One region of the Paenibacillus sp. S-38 genome, then DNA from elsewhere that is predicted to be linked to it. Evidence: a T-box and tRNA genes for the amino acid it is inferred to sense, from the RefSeq annotation. Region 1 holds a T-box; the other regions hold tRNA genes.
The links. A T-box is a leader RNA that pairs with one kind of tRNA and senses whether it is charged. The one in region 1 lies ahead of tyrS (tyrosine--tRNA ligase), so its partner is inferred to be a tRNA-Tyr.

Region 1 (6,644 bases):
GCCTCGTCCCCCTCTCTTCCCTTATTGTACCAAAAAAAAACGGGCTTCCAAACTCTGCCCGGGACGCTTCCTCCCATTCCTAGCTTTCGTTCCATTCGCCCCTTCCTTTACTTGACACAGACCCACTCTATCTTATAGAATTAGAAGTCGAGAATGAGCTCTGATCCGCACATAGCGGACTTGCTTATTTATGGTGGAAGTCGGTGTCACCCTCTATAGGTTTTGTTGCTGTCGGGACCGCGGCTGGGTTCTTCCCGACAGATGCGCAAAATCGGGCACAAGCTTCACCCGAATCCTAACTTTACTTATAAAGGAGCCCACCATACAATGTCACGTTACACAGGTCCTAAATTCAAACTCTCCCGCCGCCTCGGTATTTCCCTGAGCGGTACCGGCAAAGAACTCAAGCGTCCGTTCCCTCCAGGCCAGCACGGTCCAGGGCAGCGCAAGAAAATGTCCGGCTACGGCGTACAGCTGCAGGAGAAGCAAAAGCTCCGCCACATGTACGGCTTGAACGAGAAGCAGTTCCGCAACCTGTTCGATAAGGCTGCGAAAATGCAAGGGATCTCCGGTGAGAACTTCATGTTCCTGCTCGAGAGCCGTCTCGACAACCTCGTATACCGTCTGGGTCTCTCCAACTCCCGTGCAGGCGCACGTCAGCTGGTTTCCCACGGTCACGTAACGGTTAACGGCAAGAAAGTTGACATCGCGTCCTACCTGGTTTCCACCGGCGACGTGATCGGTCTTCGCGAGAAGAGCCGCGGCCTGTCCGCAGTGAAAGAAGCTCTCGCAAACCGCAACTACCTGCCTGCTTACCTTGAGTTCAACGAAGCTGCAGTAGAAGGCAAGTACGTTCGTCTTCCTGAGCGTTCCGAGCTCGCACAAGAGATCGACGAAAAGCAAATCGTCGAGTTCTACAGCCGTTAATCTCCGGCTCATCGAAACAAGCTGCCCGCTTCTTGCCGGCAGCTTGTTTTTTTGCTGCCGCAGCACCCCGCATCCCCGCCCCACGACCAAAAACAGCCCGCTCCCCCGGAATAACCGGAGGGAGCGGGCTGTTCATCTTTTCTTCGTAACGGCTCTGTTCCGTATTATTGGAACTTCACCAGGTAGTAATTGCGCTTGCCCCGGCGGATGACGAGGAAACGTCCTTCGAGGCCGTCGGAGGCACGGACGACCTTATCGAGCTCCGTCGTCTTGACTCCGTTGATCGAGACGGCGCCGCTCTCCACATCCTGACGCGCTTGCCGCTTCGACGGGGCCGCCTTCACCTGCACGAGCAGGTCGAGGAGCGTGATCTCCGTACCGGCATCGAGCTCGGTGGACGGCACGTCACTGAATGCCTGCTCGATCTCGCTGCCGGAGAGGGAGCCCACATCCCCGCTGAAGAGGACGGTGGAGATGCGGATCGCGCTCTCGGCCGCCTCGGCACCGTGAACGAGCGTTGTCATCTCCTTGGCAAGCACGCGCTGTGCTTCCCGCTTCTCCGGCGCTTCCTTCACCTGGCGCTCCAGCTCGCCGATTTCATCCGGCGACAGGAACGTGAAGTACTTCAGGAACTTCACGACATCGTTGTCGTCCGTATTGATCCAGAACTGGTAGAACTGGTAAGGCGTCGTCTTCTCTGCGTTGAGCCACACGGCGCCGCCTTCCGTTTTGCCGAACTTCGAGCCGTCGCTCTTCGTCACCAGAGGCACCGTCAAGCCGAAGGCCTGATTGCCGTTCGTCTTCCCGATGAGCTCCAGCCCCGCCGTAATGTTGCCCCATTGGTCGCTGCCGCCGATCTGCAGGGAACAGCCCCGCTTCTCGTTCAGCTGCTGGAAGTCGTACGCCTGCATGATCATGTAGCTGAATTCCGTGAAGGAGATCCCCTTCTCGAGACGGGAATCCACGGAGTCCTTGGCCAGCATGTAATTCACGGTAAAGTTCTTGCCGACATCCCGCAGGAAGCCGATGACATTCAGCTCGGACAGCCAGTCGTAGTTGTTGGCCGTCTGCGCCGGGTTCTTCTCGGCTTCGAAGTCCAGGAACTGCGAGAGCTGGTTTCTCAGCTTCTGCGTCCACTCCTCCACGACTTCCTTCGGGTTCAGCGTCCGCTCGGCCGCCTTGCCGCTCGGGTCGCCGATAAGGCCTGTGCCCCCGCCTACCAGCGCTACAGGGATATGGCCGGCCTGCTGGAAGCGCCGCAGCACGAGCAGCGGCAGAAGGTGCCCGATATGCAGGGAGTCCGCCGTCGGGTCGAAGCCCGCGTAGAGCACAACAGGCTCCTCCGCCAGTTTCTTGGCGAGCCCCTCCCGGTCCGTCACCTGGTTGATCAATCCGCGGAATTCCAAATCACTCAAAATATCCATTGCCATTACGGTATCATCCTCTCTCTTCTTATGAAAATACAAAAAAGCCTTCTCCTCCACAAAGGGACGAGAAGGCTCAGCTCGCGGTACCACCCTAATTAAAGTCCTCTTCCCGGCTCCGCAGGGCTGCCCCTGACAGTCCGGTCCGGCGGACTTTCACTTCATCATGGATAACGGGCGGTCAGCCCGATCGGAAGCTACGCAAGGAACCCGCCCAAAAGACGATCTCCCTCTTCCCTTCCGCTGCTCCGGACGGTAATTCGGACGTAAGGTCAGCTGCCGGCTCGCACCACCCGCCGGCTCTCTGTAAGCTGGGTTCCCTCTCCTACTGAATCCTTCACTGCATTTGGCTTATGGAATTATTAAAACCATTTATACCACAGGCCCAAAAGAGTTGTCAAACCCTGCCGGCATGGCAGGTCAGCCCCCAGTATTCAGCATTCCATAAGGCCCTCATCACCGAAACGTCACCGATGGAGGAACGGAATCCCATGCCGAACCTTGACGCTTTGTGCTATAATTGTTAAGGAATGTTTGGGCCAGGCAGGAGGAAGCCGATTCATGGAACTGGATCAAGAGAAAGTAACCGAGAGGAAACCCAAGGAACCGAAGAAACCCCGCAGTTATAAACGTGTTTTTTTTACCGCAGGAAAAGTAACGCTGAGCAGCGTCAAGTGGCTCTTCATCTTAGGGCTCATCGCCTGCTTCCTGGGAGGAGGCGCGGCCTTCGGCTATGTCACCTCTCTCGTCAAGGACGACCCCGTGCGGAGCAAAGAGGAGATGCTGAAGGAGATGCAGGACGACGCCTTGACCGGCTTCGTGTATTTCCGGGACGATTCGGTCGTCGGCCAGCTTCGGACGGAGGAAGACCGGAGGATGGTCGCCTTGAACGATATCCCCCAGCATGTCCTGGATGCTGTTTTTGCCATTGAGGACAAGAACTTCTATGAGCACAACGGCGTGGACTTCAAAGGGACGGCCCGGGCCGTCGTTCAGAAGCTGCTCAAGGAGGATGTGCAGACGGGCGGCAGTACGATTACGCAGCAGCTGGCCCGCCGGGTCTTCCTCACCCTGAGCCGGGACGACAGCCGCAAAGCGAAGGAGATTCTGCTCGCCATGCGGATGGAGCGCCTGATGTCGAAGGATGAGATCCTGCTCGCCTACCTCAACAAGATTCCGTACGGCAACGGCTCGTCCGGCTACAACCTGTACGGCATCAAGGCGGCCGCCAAGGGCATCTTCAACATCGACGACCTGTCGAAGCTGAATCTGGCTCAGGCCGCCTATCTCGCCGGGCTGCCGCAGCAGCCGAGCAACTACTCCGCCTTCACCTCGAAGGGGGAAGTGGACGGCGCGGCCTTCAAGCGGGCTGTGCAGCGCCAGCAGCTGGTGCTACGCCGGATGCTTGAGGAAGGCAAGATCACCGATGCGCAGTACCAGGAGGCGCTCCAGTTTGATCTGAAGAGCACGCTCGCCGAGAAAGTCAAACGGGCCTACACCGAGTATCCTTACCTGATGATCGAAGTGGAACGCGAGGCCGCCAAGGCACTGCTCAAGGTGGAGAATCCCAAGCTCAATCCGAAGGAGAGCCCGGAAGAGTATGCCGAGGCGCTCAAGAGTATGCAGACCAAGCTCAGCCGGGGCGGCTACCATGTCTACACCACCATCGACAAGGATATCTACAGCTCGATGCGTGCGATCGCCTCGGACGAGAAGAACTTCACTCCGGAGGACAAGGTCAAGGGCATCGAGCAGATTGGCGCAGTGCTTATGGACAGCAGGACCAGCGCCATTCTCGGCATGATCGAGGGCCGCGACTTCTGGAAGGAACAGCTCAACCACGCAACCCAGGCTTACCGGCAGCCGGGCTCCACCATGAAGCCGGTCGCTGCATACATACCTGCCATGGAGGCAGGCAAAATTCAACCGGCCTCCGTCATCGACGATGTGCCGATCATCCTGAAGGACGGCAGCAAAGGCTATCATATCCCCGAGAACTGGGATGACGGATACCACGGTCTGATCACCGTCCGCCGGGCCTTTAACCAGTCCTACAACATCCCGGCCATAAAACTGTTCCTGAACGACGTAGGGATCGAGAAGGCCTGGGCGTTCGCGAACCAGATCGGGGTTACCTCGGTAGGCGAAGACGACTATGTCGCCCAGACCGGCGTGATCGGGGGGCTGCGCAACGGGGTTACCGTCAAGGAGCTCACCAACGCTTATGCCACGATGGGCAACAAGGGCGTGTTCAATGAAGCCTATATGATCCGCAAAATTACGGATTCGAACGGCAAGGTCGTGTTCGAGCACCAGCTGCAATCGAACCCGGCATTCTCGGAGCAGACGGCCTATCTCATCACCGACATGATGCGTACGGTTATCACCTCCGGCACCGCGACCGACCTTATGAAGACCTTTAAGCACTACGGCCAAGTGCCGATTGTCGGCAAAACAGGCTCCACCCAGGACGATGCCGACGCCTGGTTCATGGGTTATACGCCGGACGTTACCCTCGGCGTCTGGGCAGGCTACGATCTGCCTGTCCATAAGCTGAGCAAGAAAACGGGCGGCACCAACCGGGCAAAAAACATCTGGGCTCTGGTCATGGACTCGACGATCGAGAAGCATCCGGAGCTCTTCCCCACAAAGACCTTCGAGCGTCCGGCCGATATTGTGGAGATGACCGTCTCCTCGCTCTCCGGCAAGCTGCCGAGCAATGCCACCAGCCGTGCAGGAAAGCTGACGACGGACCTCTTCAACAAAAAGTATGTGCCGACCGAGGAAGACAATGTGATGGTCCGGCTGCCGGTCATTACGTATAACGGCATCAACTATATCGCGCGGGAGGAGACGCCGTCCGACTTCGTCGAAGAAAAATCCGTCATCAAGCGTCCCGAGCCGCTCGGCAAGCTGTTCCGCGAGCTCCGCAGCATTATCGGCAAGCTGCCGGCGGACCGCAAACGGAGCCTGGACTTCTACAAGCCGAAGGATTACGAGCAGGACGCGCCTTCCGAGACGGATCCGCGCAAGGACGACGGCAATGCGCCGAATGCACCGACCACCGTCGTAGCGACACGCACAGGGGAGTCCAACGTAATCACCTTCGGTGCCAGCGACAGCGGCGACGCGGTCGGCTACCGTCTCTACCGCTCGGTGAACGGCGGCAGCTTCCAGCGTGTCAGCGGCGTGGTCTTTGCCGGAGACGAGACGAAGTTTACCGACACGTCCTCCTCCGGCGGCACCTACGGGTATTACGTCACGACGGTCGATGTTGCCGGCAAAGAGTCTTCGCCAAGCAAGGCGGCCTACACCGACGGCACGAGCATGGATCTGCTCTTCGGCGCCGGTAACGGCGAAACCGCGAAGACGGAGGACGACAAGAAATCCGAGTCCTCCGACGACAAGAAGAGCAGCGAGAAGGAGTCAGGTGATGACAAAGACAGCACCCCGGCACCCAAGAGCGCTCCTTCGATCCCTACCGGGGTTACCGTCAAATCCAGCGGCGGCGGCATCGAGCTGAAGTGGAAGGCCAACGCCGACAAGGAGAAGGTTACGCAGTACAATGTTTACTTCAGCGACAAGGAGAACGGCAAGTACTCCAAGATCGGCACCGTGAAGGGCGGGACGGAATTCAAGTATTATGCCGTCTCGACGGAAGGCTACTATATCGTCTCGGCGACCAATGAGGCTGGGGAGTCGAAGTCTTCGGTGGCCGTCAGGTCGAAGAAATAGCACGAGGCGGTTGTATAAGAGCGAGGGGGCGAGAGACGAGAGTCGAGGGACACTCGCTCGCGAGGCGGTCGTACAGAGGGGGGCTCCTCCGGCAGCTGTTCAACCCCGTGAAGGACTGATTAGATGTTATGGAATCTTCACGGGGTTGAAAGGCTGACGTAAACTCCTCCGGCTCCCCCCTCTTCCCTCCCTGCTGCGAGCTCTCTCGTCAGGCTGGCAAGTGCCATCTCCCCGGCCCTGACTTTGGGGAGGAAATAAAAGTACCGCCGGCGGCTTCGCTCCGCTGGCGGTATTTTTTTGCTGCTGCTTTGCCTTGTGAAGAGCCGGCAGAAAATGCAGGGATAGAGCGTGAAGCCCCGCCAGCATCGGAAGGCGAAAGATCGCTGGGGGGGAGTCCCCTGCTGCGGACACCCCTCCTGGTTCTATGCAGCATGGCAACCCTACACTACCTCCAATGCTGCCGGCTCCCTTTCAGGATCGATGCAGCACCAACAACCACCCACTGCCTATGCTGCTGCGGACTCCCTTTCAGGTTCTATGTAGCAGCAGAACCACTCA
Region 2 (6,644 bases), 2.8 Mb from region 1:
ATCAGCTTTTTCAATCCCGTATGGGGCCCCCGGAAAGTAATCGGAATAAGCTTCAGAGCTGTTCTTCACTTTTTGGGGTATATTGGAGAGTTTGATCCTGGCTCAGGACGAACGCTGGCGGCGTGCCTAATACATGCAAGTCGAGCGGAGCACTTCGGTGCTTAGCGGCGGACGGGTGAGTAACACGTAGGCAACCTGCCTGTAAGATCGGGATAACTACCGGAAACGGTAGCTAAGACCGGATAGCTGGTTTCGGTGCATGCCGGAATCATGAAACACGGGGCAACCTGTGGCTTACGGATGGGCCTGCGGCGCATTAGCTAGTTGGGGGGGTAATGGCCCACCAAGGCGACGATGCGTAGCCGACCTGAGAGGGTGATCGGCCACACTGGGACTGAGACACGGCCCAGACTCCTACGGGAGGCAGCAGTAGGGAATCTTCCGCAATGGGCGCAAGCCTGACGGAGCAACGCCGCGTGAGTGATGAAGGTTTTCGGATCGTAAAGCTCTGTTGCCAGGGAAGAATGTCGTGGAGAGTAACTGCTCTGCGAATGACGGTACCTGAGAAGAAAGCCCCGGCTAACTACGTGCCAGCAGCCGCGGTAATACGTAGGGGGCAAGCGTTGTCCGGAATTATTGGGCGTAAAGCGCGCGCAGGCGGTTTTTTAAGTCTGGTGTTTAAGCCCGGGGCTCAACCCCGGTTCGCACCGGAAACTGGAAGACTTGAGTGCAGGAGAGGAAAGCGGAATTCCACGTGTAGCGGTGAAATGCGTAGAGATGTGGAGGAACACCAGTGGCGAAGGCGGCTTTCTGGACTGTAACTGACGCTGAGGCGCGAAAGCGTGGGGAGCAAACAGGATTAGATACCCTGGTAGTCCACGCCGTAAACGATGAGTGCTAGGTGTTAGGGGTTTCGATACCCTTGGTGCCGAAGTAAACACAATAAGCACTCCGCCTGGGGAGTACGCTCGCAAGAGTGAAACTCAAAGGAATTGACGGGGACCCGCACAAGCAGTGGAGTATGTGGTTTAATTCGAAGCAACGCGAAGAACCTTACCAGGTCTTGACATCCCTCTGAAAGCCCTAGAGATAGGGTCCTCCTTCGGGACAGAGGAGACAGGTGGTGCATGGTTGTCGTCAGCTCGTGTCGTGAGATGTTGGGTTAAGTCCCGCAACGAGCGCAACCCTTGACTTTAGTTGCCAGCATTAAGTTGGGCACTCTAGAGTGACTGCCGGTGACAAACCGGAGGAAGGTGGGGATGACGTCAAATCATCATGCCCCTTATGACCTGGGCTACACACGTACTACAATGGCCGGTACAACGGGAAGCGAAGTCGCGAGATGGAGCGAATCCTTAGAAGCCGGTCTCAGTTCGGATTGCAGGCTGCAACTCGCCTGCATGAAGTCGGAATTGCTAGTAATCGCGGATCAGCATGCCGCGGTGAATACGTTCCCGGGTCTTGTACACACCGCCCGTCACACCACGAGAGTTTACAACACCCGAAGCCGGTGGGGTAACCCGCAAGGGGGCCAGCCGTCGAAGGTGGGGTAGATGATTGGGGTGAAGTCGTAACAAGGTAGCCGTATCGGAAGGTGCGGCTGGATCACCTCCTTTCTATGGAGATCATGGCCATGAAGATGGCCGGATCAAATCGGCAGCGCAAGCTGCAAAAGCCGCGTAAGCGGGACACTCACTCGTGTTCAGTTTTGAAAGGTGCAATGCCTTTCAAACTCAATGTTTGTTCCTTGAAAACTGGATATACGAAACAAACTAGCTGAAGTAATCTAATGTTTTTTATTAGCTGCCTAGCGAGATGTTTTATTTTGGTAGAGACCTTTGAGCGAAGCTCAACGGAACGCAAAATAAAATCATCGAGCGACTTGGTTAAGCTATTAAGAGCACACGGAGGATGCCTAGGCACCAGGAGCCGAAGAAGGACGTGGCGAACAACGATAACGCCTCGGGGAGCCGTAAGCAGGCTTTGATCCGGGGATGTCCGAATGGGGAAACCCACATGTGGTAATTCGCATGTACCATGCAGTGAATACATAGCTGCATCGGAGGCAGACGAGGGGAACTGAAACATCTAAGTACCCTCAGGAAAAGAAAACAATAGTGATTCCGTCAGTAGCGGCGAGCGAAAGCGGATAAGCCCAAACCAAGGAGCTTGCTCCTTGGGGTTGTAGGACGTCAATGTGGGTAGAGCAGAGTAGGCGAACAGGTCTGGAAAGGCCGGCCAGAGTGGGTAAAAGCCCCGTAACCGAAATTCTGCGAACACCCTAGACGGATCCTGAGTACCGCGAGACACGTGAAACCTCGTGGGAAACCGGCAGGACCATCTGCCAAGGCTAAATACTCCCTGGTGACCGATAGTGAAGCAGTACCGTGAGGGAAAGGTGAAAAGAACCGCGGGAGCGGAGTGAAAAAGAACCTGAAACCGTGTGCTTACAAGAAGTCAGAGCCCGTTCATGGGTGATGGCGTGCCTTTTGTAGAATGAACCGGCGAGTTACGTTCCCGTGCGAGGTTAAGGTGAGAAGCCGCAGCCGCAGCGAAAGCGAGTCTGAATAGGGCGAATGAGTACGTGGACGTAGACCCGAAACCGTGTGATCTACCCCTGTCCAGGGTGAAGGTGCGGTAACACGCACTGGAGGCCCGAACCCACGAATGTTGAAAAATTCGGGGATGAGGTGGGGGTAGCGGAGAAATTCCAATCGAACTCGGAGATAGCTGGTTCTCCCCGAAATAGCTTTAGGGCTAGCCTCGGGTTAGCGTTGCGGAGGTAAAGCACTGATTGGGTGCGGGGCCCGCCAAGGGTTACCAAGTCCAGTCAAACTCTGAATGCCGCAAACGTGATGCCCGGGAGTCAGACAGTGAGTGCTAAGATCCATTGTCAAGAGGGAAACAGCCCAGATCATCAGCTAAGGTCCCCAAGTGTGTGTTAAGTGGGAAAGGATGTGGAGTTGCACAGACAACCAGGATGTTGGCTTAGAAGCAGCCACCATTGAAAGAGTGCGTAATAGCTCACTGGTCGAGTGACTCTGCGCCGAAAATGTAACGGGGCTAAACACACCACCGAAGCTATGACTAGATATCTATGATATCCTGGGGTAGGGGAGCGTTGTATGCGGGTTGAAGGTTGATCGTGAGGACAGCTGGACTGCATACAAGTGAGAATGCCGGTATGAGTAACGAAAAGATCAGTGAGAATCTGATCCGCCGAAAGCCTAAGGGTTCCTGAGGAAGGCTCGTCCGCTCAGGGTAAGTCGGGACCTAAGGCGAGGCCGAAAGGCGTAGTCGAAGGACAACAGGTTGAAATTCCTGTACCACCGTGAACCGTTATGAGCAATGGGGTGACGCAGAAGGATAGTGACGCGAGCTGATGGATGCTCGTCCAAGCAGTGAGGCTGATGTGCAGGCAAATCCGCACATCGTAAGGCTGAGCTGTGATGGGGAGGGAAACTTAAGTACCGAAGGTCATGAGTTCAGGCTGCCAAGAAAAGCCTCTAGCCAGGGAGAAGGTGCCCGTACCGCAAACCGACACAGGTAGGCGAGCAGAGCATGCTAAGGCGCGCGGAAGAACTCTCGTTAAGGAACTCGGCAAAATGACCCCGTAACTTCGGGAGAAGGGGTGCCTCGGTAGGGTGAATAGCCCGAGGGGGCCGCAGTGAAAAGGCCCAAGCGACTGTTTAGCAAAAACACAGGTCTGTGCGAAGCCGCAAGGCGAAGTATACGGGCTGACGCCTGCCCGGTGCTGGAAGGTTAAGGGGAGCGGTTAGGGGTAACCCGAAGCTGTGAACCGAAGCCCCAGTAAACGGCGGCCGTAACTATAACGGTCCTAAGGTAGCGAAATTCCTTGTCAGGTAAATTCTGACCCGCACGAATGGCGTAACGACTTGGGCGCTGTCTCGACGAGAGATCCGGTGAAATTTTAATACCTGTGAAGATGCAGGTTACCCGCGACAAGACGGAAAGACCCCATGGAGCTTTACTGCAGCTTGATATTGGACTTTGGTACGATCTGTACAGGATAGGTGGGAGCCTGAGAAGCCTGAGCGCCAGCTTGGGTGGAGGCGCCGTTGGGATACCACCCTGATCGTATCGGAGTTCTAACCTGGTACCGTGATCCGGTGCGGGGACAGTGTCAGGTGGGCAGTTTGACTGGGGCGGTCGCCTCCTAAAGCGTAACGGAGGCGCCCCAAGGTTCCCTCAGAATGGTTGGAAATCATTCGAAGAGTGCAAAGGCATAAGGGAGCTTGACTGCGAGACAAACAGGTCGAGCAGGGACGAAAGTCGGGCTTAGTGATCCGGTGGTACCGAATGGAAGGGCCATCGCTCAACGGATAAAAGCTACCCTGGGGATAACAGGCTTATCTCCCCCAAGAGTCCACATCGACGGGGAGGTTTGGCACCTCGATGTCGGCTCATCGCATCCTGGGGCTGAAGTAGGTCCCAAGGGTTGGGCTGTTCGCCCATTAAAGCGGTACGCGAGCTGGGTTCAGAACGTCGTGAGACAGTTCGGTCCCTATCTGTCGCGGGCGCAGGAAATTTGAGAGGAGCTGTCCTTAGTACGAGAGGACCGGGATGGACGTACCGCTGGTGTACCAGTTGTTCCGCCAGGAGCACGGCTGGATAGCCAAGTACGGACGGGATAAGCGCTGAAAGCATCTAAGCGTGAAGCCCCCCTCAAGATGAGATTTCCCAATTAGTAAGACCCCTTGTAGACGACGAGGTTGATAGGTTCGGGGTGGAAGCGCGGCAACGTGTGGAGCTGACGAATACTAATCGGTCGAGGGCTTATCCACTAGCTTCCGCAAGGAAGCGGCAGCAGTAATGTAGATGTTAGTCTTAAGCTAGCGAGTGAGGATATATCATTTTGGTAGTGACCTTTGTGCGAAGCACAACGGAACGCAAAATGATATACCCGAATGTATATCCAGTTTTCAAGGTACAAGCCTTGAATAATCGTTTGGTGATGATGGCGGAAGGGAACCACGCGTACCCATCCCGAACACGAACGTTAAGCCTTCCAGCGTCGATGGTACTTGGACCGCAGGGTCCTGGGAGAGTAGAACGTCGCCAAGCAGCCATTGTAAGCCCGCCTATGGGTGGGCTTTTTCATGCGGCTAATTCATAAGGGCCCTTAGCTCAGCTGGTTAGAGCGCACCCCTGATAAGGGTGAGGTCGGTGGTTCGAGTCCACTAGGGCCCACCATATAACTTTATAAACGCATGGGGCCATAGCTCAGCTGGGAGAGCGCCTGCCTTGCAAGCAGGAGGTCAGCGGTTCGATCCCGCTTGGCTCCACCATGATTTACTTTAGTATGGCCCGTTGGTCAAGGGGTTAAGACACCTCCCTTTCACGGAGGTAACAGGGGTTCGAATCCCCTACGGGTCATGTTTCCATGGAGGCTTAGTGAAGTGGCTAAACACGGCAGACTGTAAATCTGCTCTCATCGAGTTCGGTGGTTCGAATCCATCAGCCTCCACCACTTCTTTTCATTGCAATATTCCCTGATAGCTCAGTTGGTAGAGCACTCGACTGTTAATCGAGTTGTCACAGGTTCGAGTCCTGTTCGGGGAGCCATATGGAGGCTTAGCTCAGCTGGGAGAGCATCTGCCTTACAAGCAGAGGGTCGGCGGTTCGATCCCGTCAGCCTCCACCATAACGTTTTACCTTTGGCTTGGAGCCGTGGTGTAGAGGCCTAACATGCCTGCCTGTCACGCAGGAGACCGCGGGTTCGAATCCCGTCGGCTCCGCCATTTGTATCCCTTGTAGTAAGGCTCGGTAGCTCAGTCGGTAGAGCAGAGGACTGAAAATCCTCGTGTCGGCGGTTCGATTCCGTCCCGAGCCACTTTCTTTTCCCTAAGAGCCATTAGCTCAGTCGGTAGAGCACCTGACTTTTAATCAGGGTGTCGTAGGTTCGAGTCCTACATGGCTCACTTTCAGGTATGCGGTCGTGGCGGAATTGGCAGACGCGCTAGATTCAGGTTCTAGTGGTGTAACAGCCGTGGAGGTTCGAGTCCTCTCGACCGCACCAACACCTGCGGAAGTGGCTCAGCGGTAGAGCATCGCCTTGCCAAGGCGAGGGTCGCGGGTTCGATTCCCGTCTTCCGCTCCAATTATAAAATTCGGCGCTGTAGCCAAGTGGTAAGGCAGGGCTCTGCAAAAGCCCTATCCCCGTGTTCGACTCCGGGCAGCGCCTTTTTTATAGATCTGTGTTCCCTTAGCTCAGCTGGATAGAGCGTTTGACTACGAATCAAAAGGTCGGGAGTTCGAATCTCTCAGGGAACGCTTGACGGGATGTAGCTCAGCTTGGTAGAGCACCTGGTTTGGGACCAGGGGGTCGCATGTTCAAATCGTGTCATCCCGATAAAGCAGGGAGCCCATCGCGGGCTCTTTTGTTTATGAAATTGCCGCAACTGTGTCGCTCTCTGGGTCAGGCAGCCAAGGCTTTAGCTGCCATCGGAGGAAAGAGCTTTAGGTTTCTTTTTCGGAGAAAGTTGATGTATAATAAGTTCTGTAGCACGGGGCCATAGCTCAGCTGGGAGAGCGCCTGCCTTGCAAGCAGGAGGTCAGCGGTTCGATCCCGCTTGGCTCCACCAACATGCTTCCATAGCTCAGTAGGTAGAGTGCATCCATGG
Region 3 (6,644 bases), 4.1 Mb from region 1:
ACCGGACTGTCCTTGGCATCTATACACAGCAATTCTGGAAGCTTACGGAGCAAAAAGTTAAGCCTGCCCGATATCGTGCTGTCCCACGATGAGAGTCACCGGCTCAAGGAAGACGCGGGTGCTTGTCGGGCTGGTCATCAGATCGATTTCGACATCAACGACGCTGTAGCGCTGATGCTTGCCTTCACGCTTATCCAAGACAACGTCAAATTCTCTCAAACCCAGCTGGTACGCAAGTACGGAAGAACCTACCGAGATCGCAGGGGCTTCGTATTCCCCACGGTTGAACAGCGTTTGCGTCAGAATTTCTTCATTCATATCCACAATCTTGACCTCTTGGCAGATGATGTATTTCATCATGCTCCTCCTCTGTCCGGGATGCGTGTGTTGGTTATCTATCTTTTGTTACCCCGGGTACTCTGTTTTTATTCAACATTCCTCTTGAATCTCCTGCCGCCGGCTAACGGAATCTGATATTTCCCCCTTGGCTGCAGCCCTCACATGATCCTCATATAAAATTATGCCGGCTCCCTGCCGGGCTGTCGCCAACCCCCAGGCTTCGTCATATGATGCATCATCCAAGGCGTGGGAGATGAATGACGTGAGCAAGGCTAAGAACAGTAAAGCCAAGAAGAATACTCCTGCCTCCTCCATCGACAAAACGCAGTTTATGATGAAGGTGGTCACCTCCGATGTGTGTGCGCGCTGCCGCAAATGCGAACGCGGTTTACGCTATCTTGAGAAGATGTCCCAGCCCGGAGTGGTCGGTAAAGGTGTGCCCTGTATCCTGACCAAAGGCAGAGCCTAAAGCTGCCCAGCCGCGATCTGCCGCCATGTGAAACACCTATTTTCTCCCCGGACCGGCCGGAGTTTATATCCCTAGCTGCTTCGACACCCCTCCCAAAACACTCCGGACCGGCCCCTTATCCAGCCCTAAGACTCAGGCTCCCCACTGTGCGTACGGAAGGTAAGCAGGAAAGTCGTCCGCTTCGGTCCCGTTACGCAGCCGATCTCTCCGCCGTTCTTCTGCATGATGGTCTTGCAGACGGCAAGACCTAGCCCCGTGCCTTCCTCCTTATCCGTCACGAACGGCTCGAAGAGCTCATCGAGAATGCGGGGATTCACTTCCGGGCCGTTATTTGCGATTTCAAGAATATAGCATCCGGGCCTGTCGTATCCGCAAATATGCATCTCCTTCTCATGCTTGACTTCCTCCATGGCGTCCAGACCATTGTTTATGACATTGGAGAGTACCTGCTGAACGGCCACCTTTTGTATGTACAGCACGGCATCGTCTTCTAGATCTACGGTAAGGTTCACGTTTTCGCTGAGGAATCGGGGATTCAGCAGAGAAATGACCGAATCCAGCAGCTGCCTGGCCGTAAGCCGGATAACCGGCTCCTCAATGACTCGCTTCTTCGAAAAGCTGAGGAATCCGGTGATCTGCATATTAATGTTCTCAAATTCGTTATCCACTACACTTAAATAACGCAGCGTTTTATCGGAGCTTTCCTCGACAGACAAACTTTCCCGGATCAGCTTTAAAAAGCCCTTGATCGAGGTCAGGGGATTGCGGATCTCATGGGCCATACTCGCAGCCATCTTCCCAATGAGGTTGAGCCTGTCATCATGCAGCTGGGTGAGGGCTCGCTCCTTATCCTTCAGTCGCATACTTGTCCGCTCAATATACTGGGAGCATACCAGCTCTTGAATATACTCAAGTCTCCTTGTAATCACAGCCAGAAATGAAATCGCATTTAAGAGGTCCGCTCCTTCCGCTCTCATTGCCTTCTCTAAAACACCAAATACGGCAGTTCGCCAAAAAGAGGTGCTGTGGAAAATGTGCTGCAGCGGCAGCCCACGATCCACCAAATTTCGGGACCAAATCGGCACCCTCTCGTTCAGCTCGTGCGTTTCGGGTGGGATTTGGAGATCGATCGTATAATCAAAGTAAATCTCTGCCTGCCTCCGCAGCTCTTCTGAACCATAGAACTCCGGAAAGGCTTCAGTCAACAGTACATACCAGCGTGTAATGATCTCTTCCCTGCTGTTTTGGAGCGCTTGCAGTTCCTTTTCAAATTCCGCCATACTGCCTCCACCCTGCGTCTATTATGTGAACAGACACTGCTGTCTAATCGTCTTCTCTTATTATCTATTAAAATATCATATTCTATTTCTGGAATATAGCCTGCAATCGAAAATACTCCAGATTCGTCGGATACTGGAAAATGAAGCATCTTGAGAGGGGAGCATAACTAGGGCGTGTATGCAAACCATGACCCAATAAAATGGGTAAATATAGATATGATGAGACGATACGAAATCCGTGACGACCAATGGGATAAAATCAAGGACCTGCTGCCAGCCGAAAGAAAACCACAAGGAGGGAGACCCGCGAACAACCATCGCCAGATGCTGAACGCTATGCTGTGGGTGGCGCGGACAGGTGCGCCCTGGCGGGATTTGCCTGAATACTACGGCTCCTGGTCTACCGTCTATAGCCGGTTCTGCCGCTGGAAAATCGCCTGCATTTGGGATCGGATCTTAGAGCACGTTACGATTGAACCTGATTTTGAAAGTGTCATGATTGACGCGACAATTGTACAGGTCCATCAGCATGGGGTCGGTGCAAAAGGGGGACCCTCAAGCAAGCTATTGGGCGGTCCCGAGGCGGATTGACCACCAAAATCCACGCGGTCGTCGACGCCCTGGGGAACCCGCTGCGGTTTGTGCTGACCGGAGGCCAATGTCATGACTCGGTAACCGGCTACGAGATGCTAAAGCAGATGGACTTAACGAAAAAGCAGGTCCTGGCCGACCGTGCTTATGACAACAACCGGATTCTCCACCTTTTAAAGGAACAATCCGCCACTTCGGTGATACCAAGTAAGAAAAACCGCCGGAAACCGCGGGAATGGGATAAGGAAATCTACAAGGAGAGGCATCTGATCGAATGCTTTTTCAATAAAGTGAAGAATTATCGCCGATTAGCCACACGCTATGATAAATTGGCCTGTAAGTTTAGGGCATTTTTGACCTTAGCTTCGATTATGGTGTGGCTCGCATAGGTTTGCATACAGGCCCTAGAATTTACTCAAGCGTTTTTCCGTACTTCTGCCCTTACAGAGCACAATTCCGTTACCCATGGCCACAAGCGGTAAGGATAGAGTGGAGATCAATACTACTCGACTCTTCTTTCTCGCGCCGTTTTCACAAAATAGTCCGGACATAACAAAAAGAGCCCATCGATATGGACTCTTTTTGTTATGACTTATCGGGATGACACGATTTGAACATGCGACCCCCTGGTCCCAAACCAGGTGCTCTACCAAGCTGAGCTACATCCCGTCAAGCGTTCCCTGAGAGATTCGAACTCCCGACCTTTTGATTCGTAGTCAAACGCTCTATCCAGCTGAGCTAAGGGAACATAAAGGCTAAGGCACCACCCAGATTCGAACTGGGGATAAAGCTTTTGCAGAGCTCTGCCTTACCACTTGGCTATGGCGCCTTATCAAGTAAAATATGGAGCGGAAGACGGGAATCGAACCCGCGACCCTCGCCTTGGCAAGGCGATGCTCTACCGCTGAGCCACTTCCGCAGGTGGTGCGGTCGAGAGGACTCGAACCTCCACGGCTGTTACACCACTAGAACCTGAATCTAGCGCGTCTGCCAATTCCGCCACGACCGCATATAAAGTTAGATGGTGCGGTTGAGAGGACTCGAACCTCCACGAGCTTACGCCCACTACCCCCTCAAGATAGCGTGTCTGCCATTCCACCACAACCGCATATGAAATTAAAAACGTGAGCCATGTAGGACTCGAACCTACGACACCCTGATTAAAAGTCAGGTGCTCTACCGACTGAGCTAATGGCTCAAACTGAATGGCTGGGGATCTAGGATTCGAACCTAGGCATGACGGAGTCAAAGTCCGTTGCCTTACCGCTTGGCTAATCCCCAATGGGTTAAAAATGGGGCGGTCGAAGGGAATTGAACCCTCGAATGCCGGATCCACAAACCGGTGCGTTAACCACTTCGCCACGACCGCCAAAGCAAAAAAACAAGTAAAAGAAGAATGGCGGAGCCGACGGGATTCGAACCCGCGGTCTCCTGCGTGACAGGCAGGCATGTTAGGCCTCTACACCACGGCTCCACACAAAATATTTGGTTGCGGGGGCAGGATTTGAACCTGCGGCCTTCGGGTTATGAGCCCGACGAGCTACCGGGCTGCTCCACCCCGCGTCAGTTTAAAGAAATATGGTGGAGGCTGACGGGATCGAACCGCCGACCCTCTGCTTGTAAGGCAGATGCTCTCCCAGCTGAGCTAAGCCTCCATATGGCTCCCCGAACAGGACTCGAACCTGTGACAACTCGATTAACAGTCGAGTGCTCTACCAACTGAGCTATCAGGGAATAAAATTACTGAAAAGAAGTGGTGGAGGCTGATGGATTCGAACCACCGAACTCGATGAGAGCAGATTTACAGTCTGCCGTGTTTAGCCACTTCACTAAGCCTCCACAAAACAATGGTGCCGCCGAGAGGACTTGAACCCCCAACCTACTGATTACAAGTCAGTTGCTCTACCAATTGAGCTACAGCGGCATAATGGTGGAGGCTGACGGGATCGAACCGCCGACCCTCTGCTTGTAAGGCAGATGCTCTCCCAGCTGAGCTAAGCCTCCATGGGAACTGACCCGTAGGGGATTCGAACCCCTGTTACCTCCGTGAAAGGGAGGTGTCTTAACCCCTTGACCAACGGGCCATACTAAAGTAAATCATGGTGGAGCCAAGCGGGATCGAACCGCTGACCTCCTGCTTGCAAGGCAGGCGCTCTCCCAGCTGAGCTATGGCCCCATGCGTTTATAAAGTTATATGGTGGGCCCTAGTGGACTCGAACCACCGACCTCACCCTTATCAGGGGTGCGCTCTAACCAGCTGAGCTAAGGGCCCTCATGATGTTTAATTCATACGGCTTGTCCCACGAAGGTGGTACCGCTTGGCGACGTTCTACTCTCCCAGGACCCTGCGGTCCAAGTACCATCGACGCTGGAAGGCTTAACGTTCGTGTTCGGGATGGGTACGCGTGGTTCCCTTCCGCCATCATCACCAAACGGTTTGTGTATCGGCCAGGATACACGGTAATACATATTCAAGGCAGCTTGTACCTTGAAAACTGGATATACGTTCGGGTACATCTTTTTGCGCTCCGTTATGCTTCGCATAAAGATCGCTTTCAAAAAGATATCTCCTCGCTTGCTAGCTAAAGACCTAAAGTTCCGCTGCCGCTTCCTTGCGGAAGCTAGTGGATAAGCCCTCGACCGATTAGTATTCGTCAGCTCCACACGTTGCCGCGCTTCCACCCCGAACCTATCAACCTCGTCGTCTACAAGGGGTCTTACTAATTGGGAAATCTCATCTTGAGGGGGGCTTCACGCTTAGATGCTTTCAGCGCTTATCCCTTCCGTACTTGGCTATCCAGCCGTGCTCCTGGCGGAACAACTGGTACACCAGCGGTACGTCCATCCCGGTCCTCTCGTACTAAGGACAGCTCCTCTCAAATTTCCTGCGCCCGCGACAGATAGGGACCGAACTGTCTCACGACGTTCTGAACCCAGCTCGCGTACCGCTTTAATGGGCGAACAGCCCAACCCTTGGGACCTACTTCAGCCCCAGGATGCGATGAGCCGACATCGAGGTGCCAAACCTCCCCGTCGATGTGGACTCTTGGGGGAGATAAGCCTGTTATCCCCAGGGTAGCTTTTATCCGTTGAGCGATGGCCCTTCCATTCGGTACCACCGGATCACTAAGCCCGACTTTCGTCCCTGCTCGACCTGTTTGTCTCGCAGTCAAGCTCCCTTATGCCTTTGCACTCTTCGAATGATTTCCAACCATTCTGAGGGAACCTTGGGGCGCCTCCGTTACGCTTTAGGAGGCGACCGCCCCAGTCAAACTGCCCACCTGACACTGTCCCCGTACCGGATCACGGTACCAGGTTAGAACTCCGATACGATCAGGGTGGTATCCCAACGGCGCCTCCACCCAAGCTGGCGCTCAGGCTTCTCAGGCTCCCACCTATCCTGTACAGATCGTACCAAAGTCCAATATCAAGCTGCAGTAAAGCTCCATGGGGTCTTTCCGTCTTGTCGCGGGTAACCTGCATCTTCACAGGTATTAAAATTTCACCGGATCTCTCGTCGAGACAGCGCCCAAGTCGTTACGCCATTCGTGCGGGTCAGAATTTACCTGACAAGGAATTTCGCTACCTTAGGACCGTTATAGTTACGGCCGCCGTTTACTGGGGCTTCGGTTCACAGCTTCGGGTTACCCCTAACCGCTCCCCTTAACCTTCCAGCACCGGGCAGGCGTCAGCCCGTATACTTCGCCTTGCGGCTTCGCACAGACCTGTGTTTTTGCTAAACAGTCGCTTGGGCCTTTTCACTGCGGCCCCCTCGGGCTATTCACCCTACCGAGGCACCCCTTCTCCCGAAGTTACGGGGTCATTTTGCCGAGTTCCTTAACGAGAGTTCTTCCGCGCGCCTTAGCATGCTCTGCTCGCCTACCTGTGTCGGTTTGCGGTACGGGCACCTTCTCCCTGGCTAGAGGCTTTTCTTGGCAGCCTGAACTCATGACCTTCGGTACTTA
Region 4 (6,644 bases), 3.6 Mb from region 1:
CCGCGTCGGCGTTCGGATCAAGCTCCTCAGCGACGGGGACGTAGCGGGCGCGATGGCGCCGGCCATGGCCGATTCGGGCATCGACCTTTATGTGGGCTCCGGCGGCGCCCCCGAAGGCGTCATTGCGGCCGCGGCGCTTCGCTGCCTTGGCGGCGAGCTGCAGGGCAGGCTGCGCCCGTCCTCCCAGGAGGAGGAGAACCGCTGCATTGCCATGGGCCTGACCGACCCGCACCGCATCCTTACCATGGAAGACATGGTGGGTACGGACGACGTCATCTTTGCGGCAACCGGCATCACGCCGGGCGAAATCCTCAGCGGAGTGCGCTACCAGCCCGGCAACCGGGCCGAGACCCACTCCATCGTCATGCGGGCCAAAACGCGGACCATCCGCTTTATCCAGTCCAACCACTATCTGCCTAACAAACCTATCTTCGGCCAGGTGCAGAGCGAAGCAGCCATGAGGGCCTAATCGTTTCCCTGCCCTGAAGTTCACTATTTATCAATAGTCACGCCGTACTGGCGCCTCAGCAGGAATTGTTGAGGCGCTTTTGCCTGTTCCATCTCTGCTGTCCTGTTTCCCCTTATGTCACGGTGCCTATGCACCTCTTCAGTTCCTGCTTGGCGATACAACTCTATGTGTCTATCTAGTCGTCACCCCTCTACCTCTCTCCTGCTGCCGTATCTCTTCCCCTAACACCTCTGCCCTCTACCGCCCGCTGAGCTGCCAAAGGTACATCGACTCTTCCCTTCTGGCTTCCTGCTATCAGAACATGTTAGCAGTACATCATGCCTCTACTACATGCCGGCACCATTGCCCTTTTACTGCCACCAGGCCTGTGTTTACCTGCCTGCGATATAGTACCCTTTCGCCTTTTCTACCTGCTGATAGCATCTCTGCCTTTGAGCTGCCTTTGGTGCCCTTTTTACCTAGTGACACACCTATGCCCTTTACTGCCGACTGGCCTACGTATATACTTGCCTGCAATATAGCACCTCAGCCTTTTCTGCCGTACTGACGACCATCTCTGCCATTGGGCTGCCTATGGAGCCCTTTTGCCAATGACAGGACATTCCTATGCCCTTACTACCGACTAGCCTGCGTATATCCCCCCTGCGATACAGCACCTCAGACTTTTCTACCTGCTGACAGCCATCTCTGCCTTTGAACTGCCTATGGAGCCCTTTTTGCCTAGTGACAGGACATTCCTCTGCCCTTACTACCGACTAGCCTGCGTATATCCCCCCCTGCGATACAGCACCTCTGACTTTTCTACCTGCTGACAGCCATCTCTGCCTTTGAGCTGCCTATGGAGCCCTTTTGCCAGCGACAGTGACACTCCTCCGACTACCTTCCGACGCCCCCATGCCGTTGCCTTCCTATTGGCATGCCGTGGTTTGCCGCCGCTGATTTCCTACAGTACAATAGCCTGTATATGTTTGACTCTACACAAAGGGAAAGCAGGCGACTCGCGTGAACATTCTATTCTTTACCGCTGTCGGTCTTCTCTCAGCCACATTCGGCAGTTTGGTTGGGCTTGGTGGCGGGATTATTATCGTACCGGCCCTGGTGTACCTGGGACCTTTTTTCGTCGGTGAATCCATTTCCGTTGCTACAGCCGTGGGGACGTCCCTGGCAGTACTCATTTTCACCGCGCTCTCTTCAACCTTAACCTTCATGAAGCAAAAGCGTGTCGATTTTAAAAGCGGCTGGCTCTATTTTCTAACCTGCGGCCCGGGAGCCATGCTGGGCTCCTATGTTACACAGTTCGTTGATGCGTCATCGTTCCAGCTCAGCTTCGGGATCTTCATGCTCTTCATGGCTATACTACTGATTCTTAGAGATGCTATGAAGCCCATCAACATTCAATGGTCTATTGAACGGACCTACACAGATGGACAAGGCCAAACCTTTCAGTACGGCTACAGCGTCCTGCCTGCTCTCTGCATTGGTCTCGCCGTGGGCTTCATCTCGGGGCTTTTCGGGATCGGCGGCGGGTCACTGTTCGTGCCGGCCATGGTGCTGCTTTTCCGTTATCCGCCCCATGTGGCCACAGCGACCTCCATGTTTGTGATCCTGCTTTCCTCGGTTCTCGGAAGCCTGACTCACCTGGGACTCGGCGAGGTGAATCTGTGGATGGTTGCCGGCCTGGCTCCTACCGCCATCATAGGCGGCTGGCTAGGTGCACTGATCGCAAGCCGCCTCAGCTCTCGGAAGCTGATGTGGGTGCTTCGGATAACATTTATCCTAGTCGCCATCAAAATGATCTGGGAGGGATTCACCTCCTCCTAGCCGGATCGCTTTTTAGCACGCGGCTGCGATGACATCTACTTCTGCACAATCCCTCTGTATTCAACAAGCTAAGGCAAATGACAGTTCACTGAGATCCGATTCCTTATTGGACCGCCGCGCATCCTCTCCTCAGGTGGCCGTTCCCCCGCCAACCATCTGGAGGGCCCATACATCTCGCCCGTTTTCGAGCACGCCCACGACCTGCAGCTTAAGCACACAAGATAACGGCTTCGCCGTCCTTTACGGACGAGGCGCGTTTATAAGAAATATAAGATGAGGGGATCGAGCCGCGGCGAGATATAATTTTTTATATTTGAACAAAAAGAGAACTCCATTTTCGCAAAAGAGTTCTCTTGCCTGTTTTCTCTTCCCCAGAAGGGTTCGTGAAACAGGGATACCGAATTTAGATAACTGCCGCTCCTCTTACGCTTGCACAGCCTTCAACCACGCATCCGCAATAAGCGCATGTCCCGCAGGAGAGGGGTGAACTCCATCCGGTGCCCAGTAGGCCGGTGAAGTCTGTGCACTCGCAGCGGCAAACAGGCCATCCAACGGGACGTATAGTGTCTGAAACTCGCTCGCCAACTGCCGTACAGCTTGGATCTTCGAATCCAGGTCCTCTCTCCAATTCCGGCGGTCTTCGGGGACCGGAAGAACAAAGGGCTCGATCAAAATTATTTTGGCGTTCAGCTGTTCTTTGGTCTGTACGATCAGTTGGCGATAACGCTCAGCAAACAATTCCGTAGACGTCAGGTCATCGCGATCATAACGTCGCCACGTATCATTGATTCCTATGTAGATGGATACCCAGTAGGTTTGAGTTCCATGCAATCCTCCTGCCACCGCCCAAGCAGGTCAACGACACGATTGCCACCAATCCCTCTATTCAGGAAACGAACTTCCTTTTGTGGGTACAGGTGCCCGAAGCGTGCGGCAGCCATCAAGGCATAACCTACACCGAGGTCATGACCATTGTATCGGTTCCTTCCGCAGTCGGTAATACTATCCCCTTGAAAAAGCACGACCGCTCCATCTTCGATCTTCGTCATGTCAATTCTTCCTCCCTTTTTCTACGATTCTAATCCAGTCCAGCGAGCGCCTGATCCTAAATTTGCTAAACCGAGGGTCCCTTTGTATATCCGCAGAATAAACAAAAAAGCTTAGAAGACTTGATGTCTTCTAAGCTTTCGGTGATGCCGGTAGAGGGACTCGAACCCACACGGTTTCCCTCACGATTTTGAGTCGCGCGCGTCTGCCAATTCCGCCATACCGGCTAGTGGCGTGCCCTAAGAGATTCGAACTCCTGACCTTTTGATTCGTAGTCAAACGCTCTATCCAGCTGAGCTAAGGGCACAAACTATAAACGATGGAGTGGTGCCGAAGACCAGACTTGAACTGGTACGGTGGTCACCCACCGCAGGATTTTAAGTCCTGTGCGTCTGCCGATTCCGCCACTCCGGCGAATAAAAAATGGAGGCGCCACCCAGACTCGAACTGGGGGTAAAGCTTTTGCAGAGCTCTGCCTTACCACTTGGCTATGGCGCCTCGGTACTTAAATGGAGCGGAAGACGGGAATCGAACCCGCGACCCTCGCCTTGGCAAGGCGATGCTCTACCGCTGAGCCACTTCCGCATAATAAAACTGGGGATCTAGGATTCGAACCTAGGCATGACGGAGTCAAAGTCCGTTGCCTTACCGCTTGGCTAATCCCCAATGCTTGAATTCTTTCAAAAGATATGGGGCGGTCGAAGGGAATTGAACCCTCGAATGCCGGATCCACAAACCGGTGCGTTAACCACTTCGCCACGACCGCCATGGCAGGAAAACAGGGGCAGCAGGAATCGAACCCACACCAAAGGTTTTGGAGACCTTTGTTCTACCTTTAAACTATGCCCCTATAAAAACTGGTGGAGGCTGATGGATTCGAACCACCGAACTCGTACGAGAACAGATTTACAGTCTGCTGCGTTTGGCCACTTCGCTAAGCCTCCGTATGAAATTACATGGTGCCGCCGAGAGGACTTGAACCCCCAACCTACTGATTACAAGTCAGTTGCTCTACCAATTGAGCTACAGCGGCATAATGGTGGCTCGGGACGGAATCGAACCGCCGACACGAGGATTTTCAGTCCTCTGCTCTACCGACTGAGCTACCGAGCCTTCTAAAACATAACAGCATTATATCTTACTTCACGAGAAAAGTAAATGGCGGAGCCGACGGGATTCGAACCCGCGGTCTCCTGCGTGACAGGCAGGCATGTTAGGCCTCTACACCACGGCTCCACACTAGGAAAATTGGTTGCGGGGGCAGGATTTGAACCTGCGGCCTTCGGGTTATGAGCCCGACGAGCTACCGGGCTGCTCCACCCCGCGTCAGTAAAATCATTATGGTGGAGGCTGACGGGATCGAACCGCCGACCCTCTGCTTGTAAGGCAGATGCTCTCCCAGCTGAGCTAAGCCTCCATGGGATAAAGATGACCCGTAGGGGATTCGAACCCCTGTTACCTCCGTGAAAGGGAGGTGTCTTAACCCCTTGACCAACGGGCCGAACCAATGGTAATTGCAATAAACCTAAAGGTAATGCTACGGAGAGAGAGGGATTCGAACCCTCGAGACGCTTGTGACGCCTACACGATTTCCAATCGTGCTCCTTCGGCCAGCTCGGACACCTCTCCAAGAAATGGCTCCCCGAACAGGACTCGAACCTGTGACAACTCGATTAACAGTCGAGTGCTCTACCAACTGAGCTATCAGGGAATAACTGATCAAGGCTTGCACCTTGAAAACTGGATACGAAACGGTCGTTCGGGTATATCATTTTGCGTTCCGTTGTGCTTTCGCACAAAGGTCACTATGATATATCCTCACTCGCTAGCTAAAAACCTAACATCTACATTACTGCTGCCGCTTCCTTGCGGAAGCTTGTGGATAAGCCCTCGACCGATTAGTATTCGTCAGCTCCACACGTTGCCGCGCTTCCACCCCGAACCTATCAACCTCGTCGTCTACAAGGGGTCTTACATACTGGGAAATCTCATCTTGAGGGGGGCTTCACGCTTAGATGCTTTCAGCGCTTATCCCGTCCGTACTTGGCTATCCAGCCGTGCTCCTGGCGGAACAACTGGTACACCAGCGGTACGTCCATCCCGGTCCTCTCGTACTAAGGACAGCTCCTCTCAAATTTCCTGCGCCCGCGACAGATAGGGACCGAACTGTCTCACGACGTTCTGAACCCAGCTCGCGTACCGCTTTAATGGGCGAACAGCCCAACCCTTGGGACCTACTTCAGCCCCAGGATGCGATGAGCCGACATCGAGGTGCCAAACCTCCCCGTCGATGTGGACTCTTGGGGGAGATAAGCCTGTTATCCCCAGGGTAGCTTTTATCCGTTGAGCGATGGCCCTTCCATTCGGTACCACCGGATCACTAAGCCCGACTTTCGTCCCTGCTCGACCTGTTTGTCTCGCAGTCAAGCTCCCTTATGCCTTTGCACTCTTCGAATGATTTCCAACCATTCTGAGGGAACCTTGGGGCGCCTCCGTTACGCTTTAGGAGGCGACCGCCCCAGTCAAACTGCCCACCTGACACTGTCCCCGCACCGGATCACGGTACCAGGTTAGAACTCCGATACGATCAGGGTGGTATCCCAACGGCGCCTCCACCCAAGCTGGCGCTCAGGCTTCTCAGGCTCCCACCTATCCTGTACAGATCGTACCAAAGTCCAATATCAAGCTGCAGTAAAGCTCCATGGGGTCTTTCCGTCTTGTCGCGGGTAACCTGCATCTTCACAGGTATTAAAATTTCACCGGATCTCTCGTCGAGACAGCGCCCAAGTCGTTACGCCATTCGTGCGGGTCAGAATTTACCTGACAAGGAATTTCGCTACCTTAGGACCGTTATAGTTACGGCCGCCGTTTACTGGGGCTTCGGTTCACAGCTTCGGGTTACCCCTAACCGCTCCCCTTAACCTTCCAGCACCGGGCAGGCGTCAGCCCGTATACTTCGCCTTGCGGCTTCGCACAGACCTGTGTTTTTGCTAAACAGTCGCTTGGGCCTTTTCACTGCGGCCCCCTCGGGCTATTCACCCTACCGAGGCACCCCTTCTCCCGAAGTTACGGGGTCATTTTGCCGAGTTCCTTAACGAGAGTTCTTCCGCGCGCCTTAGCATGCTCTGCTCGCCTACCTGTGTCGGTTTGCGGTACGGGCACCTTCTCCCTGGCTAGAGGCTTTTCTTGGCAGCCTGAACTCATGACCTTCGGTACTTAAGTTTCCCTCCCCATCACAGCTCAGCCTTACGATGCGCGGATTTGCCTGCACATCAGCCTCACTGCTTGGACGAGCATCCATCAGCTC

Region 2: it has a tRNA-Tyr gene. The T-box ahead of tyrS (tyrosine--tRNA ligase) is inferred to sense a tRNA for this amino acid. The anticodon was not compared.
Region 3: it has a tRNA-Tyr gene. The T-box ahead of tyrS (tyrosine--tRNA ligase) is inferred to sense a tRNA for this amino acid. The anticodon was not compared.
Region 4: it has a tRNA-Tyr gene. The T-box ahead of tyrS (tyrosine--tRNA ligase) is inferred to sense a tRNA for this amino acid. The anticodon was not compared.

Annotation. Positions count from the first base shown of each region.
Region 1 is NZ_CP187970.1:5,642,544-5,649,187, forward strand. Features, by position in the region: gene rpsD (30S ribosomal protein S4) at 328-927, shown strand; gene tyrS (tyrosine--tRNA ligase) at 1,092-2,351, opposite strand; T-box leader at 2,411-2,701, opposite strand; gene ACP26L_RS24810 (transglycosylase domain-containing protein) at 2,913-6,086, shown strand.
Region 2 is NZ_CP187970.1:309,533-316,176, forward strand. Features, by position in the region: rRNA gene ACP26L_RS01525 (16S ribosomal RNA) at 80-1,616, shown strand; rRNA gene ACP26L_RS01530 (23S ribosomal RNA) at 1,885-4,805, shown strand; rRNA gene rrf (5S ribosomal RNA) at 4,969-5,085, shown strand; tRNA gene ACP26L_RS01540 (tRNA-Ile) at 5,138-5,214, shown strand; tRNA gene ACP26L_RS01545 (tRNA-Ala) at 5,234-5,309, shown strand; tRNA gene ACP26L_RS01550 (tRNA-Glu) at 5,326-5,397, shown strand; tRNA gene ACP26L_RS01555 (tRNA-Tyr) at 5,407-5,491, shown strand; tRNA gene ACP26L_RS01560 (tRNA-Asn) at 5,511-5,586, shown strand; tRNA gene ACP26L_RS01565 (tRNA-Val) at 5,590-5,665, shown strand; tRNA gene ACP26L_RS01570 (tRNA-Asp) at 5,686-5,762, shown strand; tRNA gene ACP26L_RS01575 (tRNA-Phe) at 5,782-5,854, shown strand; tRNA gene ACP26L_RS01580 (tRNA-Lys) at 5,870-5,942, shown strand; tRNA gene ACP26L_RS01585 (tRNA-Leu) at 5,954-6,040, shown strand; tRNA gene ACP26L_RS01590 (tRNA-Gly) at 6,047-6,121, shown strand; tRNA gene ACP26L_RS01595 (tRNA-Cys) at 6,134-6,205, shown strand; tRNA gene ACP26L_RS01600 (tRNA-Arg) at 6,221-6,294, shown strand; tRNA gene ACP26L_RS01605 (tRNA-Pro) at 6,300-6,373, shown strand; tRNA gene ACP26L_RS01610 (tRNA-Ala) at 6,530-6,605, shown strand; tRNA gene ACP26L_RS01615 (tRNA-Thr) at 6,610-6,644, shown strand, end outside.
Region 3 is NZ_CP187970.1:1,563,852-1,570,495, reverse strand. Features, by position in the region: gene ACP26L_RS07435 (hypothetical protein) at 58-357, opposite strand; gene ACP26L_RS07430 (hypothetical protein) at 593-808, shown strand; gene ACP26L_RS07425 (ATP-binding protein) at 934-1,671, opposite strand; one part of gene ACP26L_RS07420 (IS5 family transposase) at 2,308-2,647, shown strand; one part of gene ACP26L_RS07420 (IS5 family transposase) at 2,647-3,068, shown strand; tRNA gene ACP26L_RS07415 (tRNA-Pro) at 3,275-3,348, opposite strand; tRNA gene ACP26L_RS07410 (tRNA-Arg) at 3,354-3,427, opposite strand; tRNA gene ACP26L_RS07405 (tRNA-Cys) at 3,438-3,508, opposite strand; tRNA gene ACP26L_RS07400 (tRNA-Gly) at 3,524-3,598, opposite strand; tRNA gene ACP26L_RS07395 (tRNA-Leu) at 3,602-3,688, opposite strand; tRNA gene ACP26L_RS07390 (tRNA-Leu) at 3,702-3,787, opposite strand; tRNA gene ACP26L_RS07385 (tRNA-Lys) at 3,805-3,877, opposite strand; tRNA gene ACP26L_RS07380 (tRNA-Gln) at 3,886-3,960, opposite strand; tRNA gene ACP26L_RS07375 (tRNA-His) at 3,973-4,048, opposite strand; tRNA gene ACP26L_RS07370 (tRNA-Asp) at 4,077-4,153, opposite strand; tRNA gene ACP26L_RS07365 (tRNA-Met) at 4,166-4,242, opposite strand; tRNA gene ACP26L_RS07360 (tRNA-Val) at 4,259-4,334, opposite strand; tRNA gene ACP26L_RS07355 (tRNA-Asn) at 4,338-4,413, opposite strand; tRNA gene ACP26L_RS07350 (tRNA-Tyr) at 4,434-4,518, opposite strand; tRNA gene ACP26L_RS07345 (tRNA-Thr) at 4,528-4,603, opposite strand; tRNA gene ACP26L_RS07340 (tRNA-Val) at 4,608-4,683, opposite strand; tRNA gene ACP26L_RS07335 (tRNA-Glu) at 4,692-4,763, opposite strand; tRNA gene ACP26L_RS07330 (tRNA-Ala) at 4,780-4,855, opposite strand; tRNA gene ACP26L_RS07325 (tRNA-Ile) at 4,875-4,951, opposite strand; rRNA gene rrf (5S ribosomal RNA) at 4,996-5,112, opposite strand; rRNA gene ACP26L_RS07315 (23S ribosomal RNA) at 5,304-6,644, opposite strand, start outside.
Region 4 is NZ_CP187970.1:1,102,882-1,109,525, reverse strand. Features, by position in the region: gene glpX (class II fructose-bisphosphatase) at 1-469, shown strand, start outside; gene ACP26L_RS05250 (sulfite exporter TauE/SafE family protein) at 1,472-2,290, shown strand; partial or broken gene ACP26L_RS05245 (SGNH/GDSL hydrolase family protein) at 2,714-3,339, opposite strand; tRNA gene ACP26L_RS05240 (tRNA-Leu) at 3,485-3,564, opposite strand; tRNA gene ACP26L_RS05235 (tRNA-Arg) at 3,568-3,644, opposite strand; tRNA gene ACP26L_RS05230 (tRNA-Leu) at 3,663-3,751, opposite strand; tRNA gene ACP26L_RS05225 (tRNA-Cys) at 3,762-3,835, opposite strand; tRNA gene ACP26L_RS05220 (tRNA-Gly) at 3,848-3,922, opposite strand; tRNA gene ACP26L_RS05215 (tRNA-Gln) at 3,932-4,003, opposite strand; tRNA gene ACP26L_RS05210 (tRNA-His) at 4,028-4,103, opposite strand; tRNA gene ACP26L_RS05205 (tRNA-Trp) at 4,117-4,187, opposite strand; tRNA gene ACP26L_RS05200 (tRNA-Tyr) at 4,196-4,281, opposite strand; tRNA gene ACP26L_RS05195 (tRNA-Thr) at 4,295-4,370, opposite strand; tRNA gene ACP26L_RS05190 (tRNA-Phe) at 4,375-4,450, opposite strand; tRNA gene ACP26L_RS05185 (tRNA-Asp) at 4,497-4,573, opposite strand; tRNA gene ACP26L_RS05180 (tRNA-Met) at 4,587-4,663, opposite strand; tRNA gene ACP26L_RS05175 (tRNA-Val) at 4,679-4,754, opposite strand; tRNA gene ACP26L_RS05170 (tRNA-Glu) at 4,767-4,838, opposite strand; tRNA gene ACP26L_RS05165 (tRNA-Ser) at 4,878-4,966, opposite strand; tRNA gene ACP26L_RS05160 (tRNA-Asn) at 4,973-5,048, opposite strand; rRNA gene ACP26L_RS05155 (23S ribosomal RNA) at 5,216-6,644, opposite strand, start outside.